Regions from separate parts of the Acinetobacter tibetensis genome, predicted to be linked through region 1. Evidence: predicted binding sites of a transcription regulator. Region 1 holds the regulator's gene; the other holds the start of a gene.
What was found. The regulator PhoB, encoded in region 1, activates phosphate uptake and scavenging genes when phosphate is short. The targets are predictions, from matches to a motif close to TGTCATNAANCTGTCATAA.
Positions count from the first base shown of each region.

Region 2: the regulator PhoB is predicted to act here: its motif matches at 4,054-4,072, upstream of M5E07_RS04705 (inorganic phosphate transporter).

Region 1 covers NZ_CP098732.1:69,819-78,177, reverse strand. Annotated here, with positions in the region: gene M5E07_RS00360 (SDR family NAD(P)-dependent oxidoreductase) at 6-845, opposite strand; gene M5E07_RS00355 (TetR/AcrR family transcriptional regulator) at 1,056-1,742, shown strand; gene phoB (phosphate regulon transcriptional regulator PhoB) at 1,963-2,673, shown strand; gene phoR (phosphate regulon sensor histidine kinase PhoR) at 2,684-4,042, shown strand; gene asd (archaetidylserine decarboxylase) at 4,130-4,981, opposite strand; gene M5E07_RS00335 (sulfurtransferase) at 4,978-5,826, opposite strand; gene pncB (nicotinate phosphoribosyltransferase) at 5,936-7,144, opposite strand; gene dtd (D-aminoacyl-tRNA deacylase) at 7,301-7,741, shown strand; gene M5E07_RS00320 (fimbrial protein) at 7,807-8,286, opposite strand.
Region 2 covers NZ_CP098732.1:981,410-989,768, reverse strand. Annotated here, with positions in the region: gene pgaB (poly-beta-1,6-N-acetyl-D-glucosamine N-deacetylase PgaB) at 1-304, shown strand, start outside; gene pgaC (poly-beta-1,6-N-acetyl-D-glucosamine synthase) at 317-1,579, shown strand; gene pgaD (poly-beta-1,6-N-acetyl-D-glucosamine biosynthesis protein PgaD) at 1,607-2,029, shown strand; gene M5E07_RS04705 (inorganic phosphate transporter) at 2,385-4,007, opposite strand; gene metH (methionine synthase) at 4,448-8,134, shown strand; gene M5E07_RS04695 (hypothetical protein) at 8,297-8,359, shown strand, end outside.

The sequences.
Region 1 (8,359 bases):
ACCTTTTATTTGAAACGTTTACTCAACGTCGTCGCCATAGCAGTCACCTTTTGGTAGCCTGTCGGCAAAATACGCTGTATCAAATCTAATGATTTTGCATCATTACCAATCAAAACACGACGCTTATCCTTTTGTACCGCAGCTAAAATTTGACGTGCAGCTTCTTCTGGTGGAATACGTAATAACTTGTTAAATGTGCGTGCCGATTTTTCTGGATTCATCCCCAAGCTGCGCAAGCTGTCATTCATACGCGCATCATTGGCAATATTGGTGCGAATACCACCTGGATGTACACACAGCGCGCTAACCCCACAGTTTTCAATATCCAGTTCCTGACGTAAGGATTCGGTAAAACCACGAACTGCAAACTTGGTGGCATTATAAGCCGATTGGGTGGGTTGAGCCGTTAAACCGAATAAGCTAGAAATGTTGATGATATGACCATCGCCTGTTTGCTTAATCAAAGGCAAAAACTCTTTGGTCCCGTACACCACACCCCAAAAATTAATCCCCACAATCCATTCTAGTTCATCATAACTCGCCCCTTCAACGGTCGAACCCAATGCCACCCCAGCATTGTTAAAAATCATATTGACTGAACCATGATTTTGTACTGTTTCTTCTGCCCAAGTACGTATGGCTTCACGATCCGACACATCCAGTTTTTTGGTGGTCACTCGTACATTGCTGTCTTTGAGTAATTCTACGGTTTTTGCCAAACCTTGCTCATTAATATCACTTAAAGAAAGGTGACAACCTTGTTGAGCTAAAAGTAATGCCAACTGTTGACCAATCCCTGAACCCGCACCTGTTACAGCGGCGACTTTATTGTTAAATGTTTTCATTTTCTTTCCTTATTGGTTCCTAAGGCGGTATGACAAAGCTACCCCCATTCTTTTATGCATGACGCGAAAGACTCTCTCAATATAAATTTGACAATAACCATTGTCAATAAATGTCTGATGAATCTCCTTTCGGCCAAATTCCGCGTTTAATTTAGGCATTTGCAGCAATTGTTGTTAAACTATAGGCGGTCTTTGCTACGTTTTATCTTTATGACTTATTCCAATACCAACGATGCAGGAAAAAATAACCAACCGTTAAAAAATAAAGAACGCCAGTTTAAAGGACTCTCTTTGACTGAGCGTCAACAGGCACGTCGTGAAAAACTCATCGAAGCGGGTATTGAAGTTTATGGCACCCATGGTTTTTTTGCCGTCACGGTCAAAGACATTTGCAATGAAGCCAAACTGACCGAACGCTATTTTTATGAATCCTTTAAAAAAAGTGATCAACTCTTCCAAACCATCTTTTTAAAACTGATTGATGAACTGCAACAGAATGTCATGCAAGCGATTATGCAAGCCTCGAACAGTCATGAAAAAATGGTCGATGCTGGCTTAACTGCCCTACTCACCACGCTCAAAGATAACCCGCGGATGGCACGTATTATTTATATCGATGCTATGCTGGTGCAAGAACTGCATAACCAAGCCACCATTCACGAAACCATGTTGCGTTTTGACCGTATGATTCATGCTTTTGTCATGTTGATGATGCCGAATATCCCGCATTCAGAACGTGAAATTTCATGGGTTTCTACAGGCTTAAATGGTTATGTTACCCAGATTGCGATTCGTTGGGTCATCAGTGGCTTTAAACAGTCTCTGGAAGATGTATTGGCATCATGTCGGGTGGTTTTCTTAGCCCTACTCGAATCATTTTCTGAGAAAAAAAATTAAATTACAGCGATTTAATTTTTACAAAAAATTGACTCTAATTTTATGACCGCCTCTACGCCTGTCTAAAATTGTTCATGAATTCGACTAAAAATTGTCACAAAACTTTGCGAAAATTGGGATTCTGCCCTATTCTGCAATGATACTGTCATAATTAATCTTTGTAATAAGCCTGTCATAAATAAAAAACGGCCTACCGTTATCATCAATAGGATATTGCGTTGTGAAAGATGACTACATACTAATCGTCGATGACGAACTTCCAATTCGAGAGATGATTCATACCTCTTTGGATATGGCAGGCTTTCAATGCTTACAGGCAGAAGATGCAAAACAGGCGCATCAAATGATTGTCGATCAACGCCCAGCGTTAATTCTGCTCGACTGGATGATGCCTGGTGGTGTCAGCGGTGTCGATCTCTGTCGTCGCCTTAAACGCGATGAAAACTTATCTGAAATTCCAGTCATTATGCTGACTGCACGCGGAGAAGAAGACCATAAAGTCCAAGGTCTCGATGCAGGTGCAGATGACTACATGACCAAACCTTTTTCGACGCGTGAATTGGTATCGCGCATTAAAGCAGTGCTGCGTCGCGCCAATGCTCTAAGCGGCGAAAAAACCATTGATGCCAATGGTTTATTGCTTGACCCAGTCAGCCAACGCGTCAGTTTTAGCAATAACATTCTAGAAATGGGGCCAACTGAATATCGTTTGCTGGCCTTCTTCATGACGCATCCTGAGCGTGCTTATACCCGTGCGCAATTGCTTGATCAGGTTTGGGGTGGCAATGTCTATATTGAAGATCGTACCATTGACGTCCATATTCGTCGTTTACGCAAAGTCTTAGAACCCTATGGTGCAGACCGTTTTGTTCAAACCGTGCGTGGAACGGGTTACCGCTTCTCCACTCGTGCTGATGTAGCTTTAGGTTAATTTTAGTTTTATGTATGAACCCTACCCTGTCCCCGAACTGGCGCGTGAGCATCAAAAATTCCGTTACAGCAGTTTATGGATATTTGCCAAACAAGATTTACGTTTACTGGCGTTTCTACTGCTCATTGCAAGCTTAATCGGGTTTGGCATCGGGTATTTTTGGGTTTGTATTTTTACCGCTTTTACCATTTTTTTCGGTTTCCAACTGCGTTCTTTGTACTTGGTCAATGAATGGATTTCCAACCGTCCTTATGATGTTCCGCCTAATTTAAATGGCATCTGGGGAGCATTATTATTTAATGTCTATCGTGCACAGCGCCAAGAACGTATTGTTCAGGCTGAAATGGTCGGCTTGATTGACCGTGCACAATCCTCTTTGGTGGCACTGGCGGAAGCGGTGGTGTTAATTGATGAGTCGCATCAAATTGAATGGTGGAATCCCGCGGCGGAAAAACTACTCGGTATTCAGTCACTAGATCGTGGTCGCAATATCATGACCATTCTACGCCAGCCGAGTTTTATTGAATATTTCAAACAAAGCGATCAAATCCCTGACGGGATTAAAATGAAATCCTCAGTGTTTGAAGATCATTACGTACAAATCAAAATGACTCGCTTTGGCGGTGAAAGCCGTCTTTTAGTGGCGTATGACGTGACTCGGATGCACAATCTGGAGCAAATGCGTAAAGATTTTGTCGATAATATTTCACATGAATTACGCACGCCTTTAACGGTACTCAGTGGTTATATTGAAACCTTTACCGACCAAGAAGATTTAAATCCACGCTGGAAGCGTGCGTTTGAGCAAATGCAGGCGCAGACCAAACGTATGAATGCCTTGGTCAATGACCTCTTGCTGTTATCCCGTTTGGAAAATAATAAGCAAATTGCCAAAAACCAGATTATTGAAATGCCAAGCCTGATGAATCAGTTATTCGATGATGCGCAGGCTTATAATGTGGATTATGGCCATACCCTGAATTTGGACATCGACAGTCATTGCGACCTCATTGGTTCAGATACCGAATTGGCCAGTGCGTTTAGCAATCTCATTACCAATGCGATTAAATACACCCCGAAAGGCGGTACCATTACCATGGGTTGGCATGATGATGGCGAACATGGTTATTTCACGGTTGAAGATACAGGTATTGGTATTGATCCAAAACATTTGCCACGCTTAACCGAACGCTTTTATCGTGTGGATAGCGCACGTAGTCGTCAAACAGGTGGAACGGGTTTAGGACTGGCAATTGTGAAACACGTACTGATGCAGCACAACGCACATTTAGAAATTGAATCCAAAGAGAATCAAGGCTCGACCTTTAAAGTGGTGTTCCCGAAAGAGCGCCTGTATCACATGAGCTAAAAATTGTTTTACTCAGAAATGATTATTATATGATTTAAAAAATAGGGATTGAGATGGTTGCATACGACAACCATCTCAAAGGCATCATTACAGGGTATGCCCCAATGCTTCGCCCATCACTACCGTCGAATTGGCTTTAAACTGCGCATCCCACTGCATTTTATTGTGTTCAAACAAGACAATCGCGGTTGAACCTAAGTAAAAACGCCCTAGCTCTGCGCCTTTTTCAAGGAAAAGATTGTGCTGGTTTAACTCTAAACGCCCAGTCGGTTTCACTTTGCCTGTCGCAACTGTTTCAATGCCTGCCACAATCATCGCACCGACTAACACCACGGCCATACGCCCCAACTCGGTATCAAACAAACACACCATACGCTCATTACGTGCAAACAAACCTGGAATATTTTCTGCCGTGGTTTGGTTCACAGAGAACAATTCACCCGGCACATATAAAGTTTCGGTGAGCGTACCTGCAAACGGCATATGTACACGGTGATAATCGCGCGGAGATAAATATACCGTTGCAAATTCACCCTGTTTAAATGGCTCTGCTAATTGAGGATCCGCAATCAGCTTTTCTACAGAGAAACTTTGCCCTTTGGCTTGGAACACTTCACCAGATTCAATATGGCCCAGTTGTGAAATTGCCCCATCGGCAGGTGACACAATGCTCGTCTCATCGGCATCAATCTCACGCACACCATCTTGCAAAGCACGGGTAAAGAACTCATTGAATGATTTGTATTTCAACGCATTTTTTTGCTCTGCAATCGACATATCAATGCCATATTGCGCTTTAAATGCAGAAATTGCCGTGTTTTTAATCAATGGATGTTCACTGGCAGCAATCTTCCCGACCACACGCGAGAGTTGATGTTGTGGCACAACGCGTTGCGCCTGAATAAAAAATTGTTTTGTTAAACGTGAGGTGAGGCTCAAGACGGTAACTCTCCAGTAACGATTGGACTATCGAGGCGATTGCCCCATTCACTCCACGCACCATCATAAGCTCGAATATTCCAACCCAATACACGACCCAAAATATAAGCCAAACCTGAACGATGATGTGACTGGCAGTACACCACGACAGGTTCTTGTAAATTGAAACCTTGTTGTTCTAAGCGTTGTTGTGTGCGTTCTAAAGCATGCAATTTTAAATGATTTTCACGGTTAAGTGCAGTACTCCATTCAAAATGGCGCGCATTTGGAATGTGACCACCGCGTCGCGCTGCTAATCTTAAACCCGTATATTCATCTTCAGTTCGACAATCCCAAAGCTGAATGGCGTTTTGCTGTACCAAAGACAGCAACTCGGGATATTCAATTCGGACTTGATCTTGCGCAGCCAAATTGACTTGCACTAAGGATTCTACAGGGGCGAATTGCTCCTGTTCTGAAGTGGTGGGAAAACCTTGCCCTAACCATGCATGAATACCGCCATTGAGCAGCGAGGTATTATAAAAACCTAAGCAATGCAAATTCCAGATCAAGCGTCCTGCCCAAGCACCACCTTCATCATCATAAACCACCACATGATGCTCAGGGCTAATATTCAAATACTGAATCAGCGCAGTCAAGCCTTCAGCATCAGGTAATAATCCTGTGGTATTTTCTTCTTGGCGCAGCAATTGTGCGGGCTTAAGCGGAATGGCATGTGGAATATGTAGCTGCTCATAAACTGAACGTCGACTTAAATCCACGATACGTAATTTTTCATTGTCTAAATGTGGAAGTAGCTCTTCCACCTCGATTAATAAACCCAAATTTAGCGTAGATTCCGTCATCTTTTTTACACGTTTTGTTCTGGCAACAGCTTGATCTTAGCATAAGCCCATGTCTACCAACTGCCGATTTTCCTAGAGATCATTGCAGAAAATCAGCAATATAAATCAATTAATGCGCAGGCTCTGTAATTTGAAAAACCTGACGTAAGTAGGCCAAAAAGGTATCGTTATCGGTCATGGTTTTGCCTGGACTATCTGAAATTTTCGCCACCGATTGTCCATTACATTCCACCAACTTCAACACAATATTCAATGGAGTCTGCCCCATATCATTGGTCAAATTGGTGCCAATCCCAAAACTGACTTTGAAACGGTCTTTGAAATATTGATGTAATGCCCAAGCTTTTTGTAAATTTAAACCGTCACTGAAGGTCAGCATTTTGGTTCTGCTGTCAATTTTCAAGGTTTTGTAATGCGCATAGGCTTTATCCCCCCAAACAAAAGGGTCGCCACTGTCATGTCTCAAACCATCGAATAATTTGGCAAAATACAAATCGAAATCGCGTAGGAAAGCATCCATTCCCACCACATCGGTCAGGGCAATGCCTAGATCCCCACGGTATTCTTGCACCCAAGTCTCTAATGCTGCTTTTTGGAAATCCCGCAGCCGCACATCTAGCGCCTGAAAAGCTTGTAAAAACTCATGCGCCATGGTGCCAATGGGTGAAATTCCTAATTCTTTTGCCAACAACACATTACTGGTGCCACGAAAAACATTCGGTACTGCTTGGTGAAATGCCTGAATCACCTGCCTTTGCCAAGTCAAACTATAGCGACGACGGGTACCAAAATCCGATACCAAGAAAGGCGGATCTTCTGGGCGCTGCTGCTGTTCACACTGTTGAATAAATTCAATTTTGGCTTTGAGGCGACGCTCGCCTTCTTCGAGCACTTCTGGCGTACGAATGCGTTTGAAGTACAGTTCATTCACAATCGCCAAAACAAAAATCTCGAACATCATGGCTTGCACCATGGGACCTTCCACCCAAATGTCTAATCGACCTTCTTGATCGACATCTGCATGAATAAAGCGGCGTTTTAACTGGAATAATTCTAGATAATCGACAAAGTCACTTTTAATAAAACGTAAGCCACGCAAATATTGCAATTCATCTTCTTTAAACCGAAGCTGACACAAATAATCCAGTTGCTCATTCAAATCTTGCAAAATATCCACCAAGGGATACACCGTTTCATCCAAATTACGGCAACGGAAGTGGTAAACACTATGTGTTTGCGGGAACTGGTGCAGCACCACTTGTAACATGGTGAACTTATATAAGTCAGTATCGAGGAGTGAGTGAATAATTGCAGACATAAAGGTTCAGTTTTTATCAACTTCTAGCATTAAAGCACACTTTCAAGCTGAAAAAAGCCATTGATTGCAGAAAACTCACCAAATCAAGATGTCTCAAAACCCCTGCTAAAGTCATCTTTGCTACAATGCCTGCCACATTAACATTGAGGGATTCTCATGCGTGCTTTATTACAGCGAGTACTTGAAGCCAAAGTGATCGTCGACGGTCAAGTTACGGGTGAAATTCAACATGGGTTGCTGGTCTTTTTGGGAATCGGCAAAGAGGATCAGCTTGAAAAAGGCAAAAAGCTGATTGATAAAATCCTCAAGTACCGCATTTTTGATGATGAACAAGGCAAAATGGGCTGGAACGTGGCACAAGCTCAAGGTGGTTTATTGTTGGTGTCGCAATTTACCCTGATGGCGCAAACACAAAAAGGCTTACGCCCAGATTTTGGCCCTGCAATGCCGCCTGATGCTGCCAAAGTCTTGTATGAGCAATTGGTGGACTATGCCAAATCTCAGTTTGAACAAGTACAAACGGGCATTTTTGCAGCAGACATGAAAGTGCATTTAATTAATGACGGTCCTGTGACTTTTCAGCTTGAAGTTGAATGAAAAATTCCGCAATAAAAAAGCCTACAGTGAGTTGTAGGCTTTTTTATTGCTTCGCAATTTAAGACTTATCGACCTGTTTTTTCTTTTAAGAATTGACGCGCCAATTGAATTTTCTCTTTCACTGGTTTTGGTAATTTTGGTGGAATCAATTTTGCAACTTTGTTAAACCAAACCAATAAGCTGAAGTCACCTTCCATTTTGATGCTGCCATTTTGCATCCCCGTCATGAATGCCGATGGATCACCTTTCAGTAAGGTTTTCACACCTTGCTCGCTGTCTACAAATTGCAGGATAAAATCGGCTTTCTCTGCATCACCTGAAACTGTATCAATTTGTCCATTGTTGATAATAATTTGACGCGCTACACCTTGGTCAGTCCCAATTTGGATGCGAAATTGACGCTCATGAATCAACTCAATAAATTTTGGGCTGGTACGAGCCAGTTGTTTCATGCGCAACACTAAACTCGCCACTAAAAGATCAAGTGGATCCGTGCTCACATCGACCAAAGGTAGTTTGACAACTGGAATTGAAGACAGTTTCATGACGTTTAAAGCCTATTGTAATTGTAGAAAAATTGACTGCTCCATCCTACCATAACTTAATTCTGATGGAAGC
Region 2 (8,359 bases), 910 kb from region 1:
TGCAATTATGGCAATGCCCTATATGGAACAGACCCCTGATGCTGATCAGTTTTATCGTGACATCGTTCAACGGGTCAAATCTTTCCCGAATGGTATGAAAAAAACAGTCTTTGAATTGCAAGCGACCAACTGGCGTAACAATCAGAAAATTCCGTCACAGGAACTAGCAAGCACGATTCAGTCCTTATACAGCCAAGGGGTTATGCATGTTGCCTATTACCCTGACGACCCAATTCAAGGACATCCAGACCCAAAAGTCATGCATGATGTCTTTGCAACCAAATCTTCTCAATTAATTCCATAAAGGCAGTTGAGTATGTTACCTCATTTCAATCTTTGGCTGCGTCACGCGCTCAACTTTGTGTTTTATTACCCCTTGTTCATGTCGTACCTGTGGATGTTAGGTGCACTAATTTTCTATCGTAAAGAGCGCAAACAACCTGCCTATCAACAACCCAAGACATTACCGCACTACCCTCTGGTTGCGGTATTAATTCCTTGTTTTAATGAGGGTGATAATGCGGAAGAAACCATTAGTCATGCCTTAAAACTCGACTATCCGAATTTTGAAGTGATTGCGATTAATGATGGTAGTTCGGACAACACCGCTGAAGTATTGAACCGATTGGCACATCAACATGAACGCCTACGTGTGGTACACCTTGCGAAAAATCAAGGTAAAGCCATGGCGTTACAAGCAGGTAGCCTTGTGACAGAAGCAGAATTCCTATTAGGAATTGATGGGGATGCACTACTTGATCCACATGCAGCAACATGGATGATGCAACATTTCATTGCCAATCCGAAGATTGCAGCAGTGACAGGCAATCCACGTATTCGCACCCGTTCAACACTCTTGGGACGTATTCAAGTGGGTGAGTTTTCTTCGATTGTGGGAATGATCAAACGTGCCCAGCGCAGCTTCGGACGTCTATTTACAGTTTCAGGAGTGGTTACTGCATTTCGTAAAAGTGCCGTGCATCAAGTTGGATATTGGTCGCCAAACATGCTCACCGAAGACATTGACATCACATGGAAATTGCAGCGTGCGGGTTGGGACATTCAGTTTGAACCGAATGCATTGGTGTGGATTTTAATGCCTGAAACGCTTTCTGGACTTTGGAAACAACGTCTCCGTTGGGCAATGGGTGGCGCTCAGGTCTTAATCAAAAATTTGGATGTACTCATTCAACCCAAACTCAATTTTTTATGGCCACTGATGTTAGAGCTTTGTCTGACGCTGGTTTGGTCTTATTTAATGTTGTTATTGGCCGTTTTGTGGCTTGTGCATTTTATTTTCTCAATAGCCGCATTGAGTAGCATTAGCTCTCCATTCTTACCTTATGGCAGTGGTGTATTACTGGGAGCGACCTGTCTTATTCAGTTTGCTTTAAGCAAATGGATGGATAGTCGTTATGAACCGAATTTAGGCAAGAACTACTTCTGGATGATTTGGTATCCATTTGTATTCTGGCTCATTACTATAAGTGCCACCATTATGGCTTTTCCAAAAGTACTGTTACGTGGTGAAGATAAGCGCGCGCGCTGGGTCAGCCCAGACCGTGGTATCCGTTTATAACACTCAACACGATTAGAGTATCTCAAAATGAAATCTCAACATGATTTAGTGATTGATTTGCGTCATTTACTGCCTTGGCATAAACGCTATATGTCGAATACCACTACGGCATTAATGTGGGGTGCATGGTTCATGCTTTGGCGTCCCTTCTTACTGGTCTGGATTCTCATACAATTACAGAAAAGTTCAGCGGTACACCATCTGTTAAGTGCACTGAGTATAAGCATTGAATATGGTGGATTAGAACTGCTGCTCTGTAGTGTGGGGTTATTGCTCTGGAGTCGATTTATGCCGTCTGCAAGTGTTAAAGTAGAGCAAGAACAGTCTTTAACGACACAGCAATATGCCGATTATTTCGAGCTCAGCAACCAAAAAATTGAACAATCTCGACAGCATAAAATCACCGTGGTTCATCATAATGATCAAGGGCAAATCGTTGATCTAGCATAATGAAATATAGATCACTGCTCCCCTTTTTAAAACAATTGACCTCAAGATATCTTGGGGTCTTTTTTATTCAATTCGTATTTTTCAAAACCAAAGTATTGCCGCATCTAAATCCTTGCCAAAATAAAAACAAAGCTGCCTGCCTCTTGTTTTAATCATCATTGACACTTTTGCTTTTGAAATATCTATGAAAATAGGCGTGAATCTGATTGAAGCATAGCAATCAATCTGCTTCTAATCGCAATGAGTACCTGTGCTAAAGCAGCCTTTCTTCACATCAAAACGATGGAGTTTATAATCAAACAGGCATAAAAAAAGCGCTGACCATGCAGCGCTTTAATTCCGTCTCTTAAGAACTTTAAGAAACGAACTGGAGGAAAATCCAGTATAAACCACCAGATAAACAAATGGTGGCAGGAAGTGTAAAAATCCATGCCGAAAGAATTGTTTTTACAGTGGCAAAATTCAAACCTGACTTGTTGGCTACCATCGTACCTGCAACCGCACTGTTTAATACGTGAGTTGTAGAAACTGGCATACCAAAACCATCCGCCGCTGCAATGGTCGACATTGCCACAAGTTCAGCAGACATACCCTGACCATACGTCATGTGATGCTTACCAATACGCTCACCGACAGTCACCACAATACGCTTCCAACCCACCATTGTACCTAGACCTAAAGCCAAAGCGACTGCAACTTTTACCCACGTTGGAATGTACTGTAAGAAACTATCCAACTTGCTACGATACTCTTTCACCACCTTTTGCTGAGCTTCAGGCATCGCAGGTAACTGGTCTGCTTTATCCAAACGTTTGAACGCTGTTGTGCTCAAATACATATCATTACGAATAGATGAAATTGCATCTTCAGGAATATTTTTCAAGTCGCCATATTGCGAAATACGGTCACCCAAATGATCGGTCAAACTTGCCAAAGCAGGCACCACTTCTGGAGTCATTTCTTTGGTTTGAATATAAGCAGTAATGGTTTGACGCGCTTGTTCATCTGGAATGTCTGCATGTGCGGGATACATAGCAACCGCAGCTTGAGATGACAATTGCTCAAATGACTGGATATGTGCTGAGTCTAAATTCTTATTCAGTGAATAAGCCAATGGCACCAAACCAATCAAAATTAACATGATTAAGCCCATGCCTTTTTGACCATCGTTTGAACCATGTGCAAAGCTTACCCCTGTACAGGTAAAAATTAGAATGGCACGAATAAGTGGTGGTGGAGGCTTATTGCCTTCAGGTGGTTGGAATAATTCGAGCTGACGCTTGAAGATTTTTTTCACCAATAAGAAAACAACAGCAGCAAATGCAAAACCGATTAAAGGAGAAAACAGTAATGCTTTACCCACTTTCATCACTTGGTCCATATCGACACCGCTGGCACCACTACCCGAGTGTAATAGGTAGTTCATAATCCCTACACCCAAAATAGAACCAATCAAAGTGTGCGAGCTCGATGCAGGAATACCCAAGAACCAAGTACCTAAATTCCACAGAATTGCAGCAATCAGCATGGCAAAGACCATCGCAAAGCCTGCCCCTGAACTCACATTCATAATCAGTTCAACTGGCAGTAAAGCAATAATGCCATAAGCAACCGCGCCGCTAGCGACCATAACCCCAAGGAAATTACAAAAACCAGCCCACATCACCGCAACAGGCGCAGACAGTGCATTGGTATAAATCACTGTTGCAACTGCATTGGCTGTGTCATGGAAACCATTCACAAACTCAAAGCCTAGTGCAATCAATAATGCCGTCGCTAAAAGAATAACAGAATACAAACTTAATGGTGGTACATGCGACAAGTCCGCAGATACCTGAAACCCAATATAAATGAGGGTCGCAATAATGACCGTAAAAAACACCGGCATAAAAAACTTCGGTGTTGGAACATGCACATTCGTCGACTTGTTCGATGCTGAATGCATACGATCTTGGACGGGAGGAGTTTTTGAATTCATGCAGACGGTTAAGAGGATAATAAAATCCCCTTATTGTTCAATTAAATTATGACAATTATATGACAAACAGGTGTCATATAAAGCCAAATTTTTAACAATTGACCTGTTTTAAATCACTCCGCGCTACGATGGGGAGGATTTTTAGCTGTAAATCTGTTTTTTTCAAATACTTATAACAAAAAAATATTTCATGCAAAAAAGTAGTTGATTTTCAGAATTGTAAAAAAATTTGTCACTCTCTGATGCGCTTTCACCTTGAAATCGAAATAGATTCATCATGCCTATGTAATATTGCATTTCAATGAAATCGCCAAATAACTCTTCTTTTTTGCATGAATACTACTAACTTGACAGTCAAAAAGCTGAATTAAAATAAAATTAAGTCTGAGTTCTGTTAAAATATGCTCCATTTCAAGACTTGCCGTGTATTGGGGTTATTTATGTCCACGCTTACCACCCTTAAAAAGCTTCTCGCTGAGCGTATATTGATCATTGATGGTGCGATGGGCACCATGATTCAACGCCATAAGCTTGAAGAAGAAGATTACCGTGGTGAGCGTTTTGCAGATTGGGCACATGACTTAAAAGGTAACAATGACCTTTTAGTTTTAACACAGCCAGAAATCATTCAAGGCATTCATGAAGCTTATCTTGATGCAGGCGCAGACATTATTGAAACCAACAGCTTTAACGGCACACGTGTTTCTATGTCTGATTACCACATGGAAGACCTTGTTCCCGAGATTAACCGTGAAGCAGCGCGTTTAGCCAAAGCAGCTTGTGAAAAATATTCAACACCTGACAAACCTCGTTTTGTAGCGGGTGTACTCGGCCCAACATCGCGTACCTGTTCAATTTCACCCAATGTAAATGATCCTGCCTTTCGTAACATTACCTTTGATGCGCTAAAAGAAAACTACATTGAGGCCACTCATGCGCTGATTGAAGGTGGTGCAGATATCATTCTGATTGAAACCGTTTTTGATACATTAAACTGTAAAGCTGCAATTTTTGCGGTGAAAGAAGTCTTTAAGCAAATTGGTCATGAATTACCACTCATGATTTCAGGCACCATTACCGATGCCTCAGGCCGTACCTTGACAGGTCAAACTGCCGAAGCGTTCTGGAACTCTGTGCGTCATGGTGATTTACTTTCAATTGGTTTTAACTGTGCCCTTGGTGCAGATGCCATGCGTCCTCACGTTAAAACCGTATCTGATGTTGCTGATACGTTCATTTCTGCTCATCCAAATGCAGGCTTACCAAATGCTTTTGGTGAATATGACGAAACACCAGAACAAACTGCTGCCTTCTTAAAAGAATTTGCAGAAAGTGGTTTGATCAATATTACCGGCGGTTGCTGTGGTACAACACCAGACCATATTCGTGCTATTGCCAATGCTGTAAAAGACATTGCACCCCGTCAAATTCCTGAAACTAAACCAGCTTGCCGCTTAAGTGGTTTAGAACCATTTAATATTTATGATGACTCACTGTTTGTAAACGTGGGTGAACGTACTAACGTTACAGGTTCAAAAAAATTCTTACGTCTTATTCGTGAAGAAAACTTTTCTGAAGCTTTAGAAGTTGCACAGCAACAAGTGGAAGCTGGCGCACAGATTATTGACATTAACATGGATGAAGGGATGCTCGATTCGCAAAATGCGATGGTTCATTTCTTAAATCTTGTGGCATCTGAGCCAGATATTTCACGTGTGCCAATCATGATTGACTCATCAAAATGGGAAATCATTGAAGCAGGCTTAAAATGTGTACAAGGTAAACCTGTTGTTAACTCGATTTCGTTAAAAGAAGGTTATGACGAGTTTGTCGAAAAGGCTCGCCTCTGCCGTCAATATGGTGCCGCGATTATTGTGATGGCCTTTGATGAAACAGGTCAGGCAGATACTGCTGCACGCAAACGTGAAATCTGTAAACGTTCTTATGATGTTTTGGTCAATGATGTTGGCTTCCCTGCTGAAGATATTATTTTTGACCCGAACGTGTTTGCAGTGGCAACAGGTATTGAAGAACACAATAACTATGGCGTCGATTTTATTGAAGCCACAGGTTGGATTAAACAGAACTTACCTCATGCCATGATTTCTGGTGGTGTATCGAACGTATCGTTCTCATTCCGTGGAAATGAGCCTGTTCGTGAAGCCATTCACTCTGTGTTCTTGTACCATGCCATTAAACAAGGCATGACTATGGGGATTGTAAATGCTGGCCAAATGGCAATTTATGATGATATTCCTAAAGAACTCAAAGATGCGGTTGAAGATGTTGTTTTAAACCAGAACCAAGGTGAGTCTGGCCAAAACGCCACAGAAAAACTGCTTGAAGTCGCTGAAAAATACCGTGGTCATAGCGGAGCACAACGTGAAGCCGAAAACCTTGAATGGCGTAACGAACCTGTAGAAAAACGTCTTGAATATGCATTAGTCAAAGGTATTACCACATACATTGACGAAGATACCGAAGAAGCTCGTCTAAAAGCTAAACGTCCATTAGATGTGATTGAAGGCGCTTTGATGGACGGTATGAACGTGGTCGGTGACTTGTTCGGTTCAGGCAAAATGTTCTTACCACAGGTTGTGAAATCTGCACGTGTCATGAAGCAAGCTGTGGCTTGGCTCAACCCGTACATTGAAGCTGAAAAAACAGGTAGCCAATCTAAAGGTAAAGTCCTGATGGCAACTGTTAAGGGCGACGTACACGATATTGGTAAAAATATTGTGGGTGTTGTACTCGGCTGTAATGGTTACGACATTGTTGACCTTGGTGTGATGGTACCTTGTGAGAAAATCTTGCAAACTGCGATTGATGAAAAATGTGACATCATCGGGTTGTCAGGTCTGATTACTCCATCTTTAGATGAAATGGTGTTTGTTGCGAAAGAAATGCAACGTAAAGGTTTTAATATTCCTTTATTAATTGGTGGTGCTACGACATCGAAAGCACACACAGCAGTAAAAATTGATCCTCAGTACCATAACGATGCGGTGATTTATGTTGCCGATGCCTCACGTGCTGTGGGTGTTGCAACTACACTGCTTTCAAAAGAAATGCGTGGAAAATTCATTGAAGAACACCGTGCTGAATATGCCAAAATTCGTGAGCGCTTAGCCAACAAACAACCTAAAGCTGCCAAGCTAACTTATGCAGAGTCTGTTAAAAACGGTTTTAAAATTGATGAAAGCTACGTTCCAGCAAAACCAAACCTTTTGGGAACTCAAGTTTTAACAAACTACCCGCTTGAAACATTGGTTGCATATTTTGACTGGACACCATTCTTCATTTCTTGGAGCTTGGCTGGTAAGTTCCCGAAAATTTTACAAGATGAAGTGGTTGGCGAAGCTGCAACAGATTTGTACAACCAAGCTCAAGCAATGTTGAAAGATATTATCGACAACAACCTTTTTGATGCACGTGCTGTATTTGGTATGTTCCCTGCTCAGCGCACTGACGCCGACACCATCAGCGTATTTGATGAAGCGGGTCAAAATGTTACGCATACATTTGAACATTTGCGTCAGCAATCTGACAAAGTCACAGGTAAACCAAACTTGTCTTTGGCAGATTACATTCGTACTGACCGTGAGCAACAGGACTACTTAGGTGGATTCACTGTATCGATTTTTGGTGCAGAAGAATTAGCGAATGAATACAAAGCCAAAGGCGATGACTACTCTGCAATTTTAGTTCAGTCATTGGCAGACCGTTTTGCTGAGGCCTTTGCCGAACATTTGCATGAACGCATTCGTAAAGAGTTCTGGGGTTATAAAGCAGATGAAACACTCACCAATGAAGAGCTGATTAAAGAGAAATATGTCGGCATTCGCCCTGCGCCGGGTTACCCAGCGTGTCCAGAGCACTCTGAAAAAGCGGTGTTGTTTGACTGGTTAGGGTCTACAGACAAAATCGGCACTAAACTCACTGAGCACTTTGCGATGATGCCACCATCTTCAGTAAGTGGTTTCTATTATTCACATCCTCAAAGTGAATACTTTAACGTGGGCAAAATATCTCAAGACCAACTTGAAGATTATGCAAAACGTAAAGGTTGGACACTCGATGAAGCGAAGCGTTGGTTAGGGCCGAATTTAGATGATTCGATTGTTTAATCCCCTACCCCCTCTTTAAAAAGAGGGGAACTTTTGCGTATCAAGTGAATTACGTGACAGCCCCTCCCTTTTTAAAGGGAGGTTGGGAGGGATTATTGTTGCATTCAAATATTTTATATAAGATCAAATAACAACCTATTCAATATTCTAATGAGTTTGTAAATGCATGGTATCTGCGCTCTTTGTAAAGATGAAACTAATTTAAAAGAAAGCCATTTAATTCCA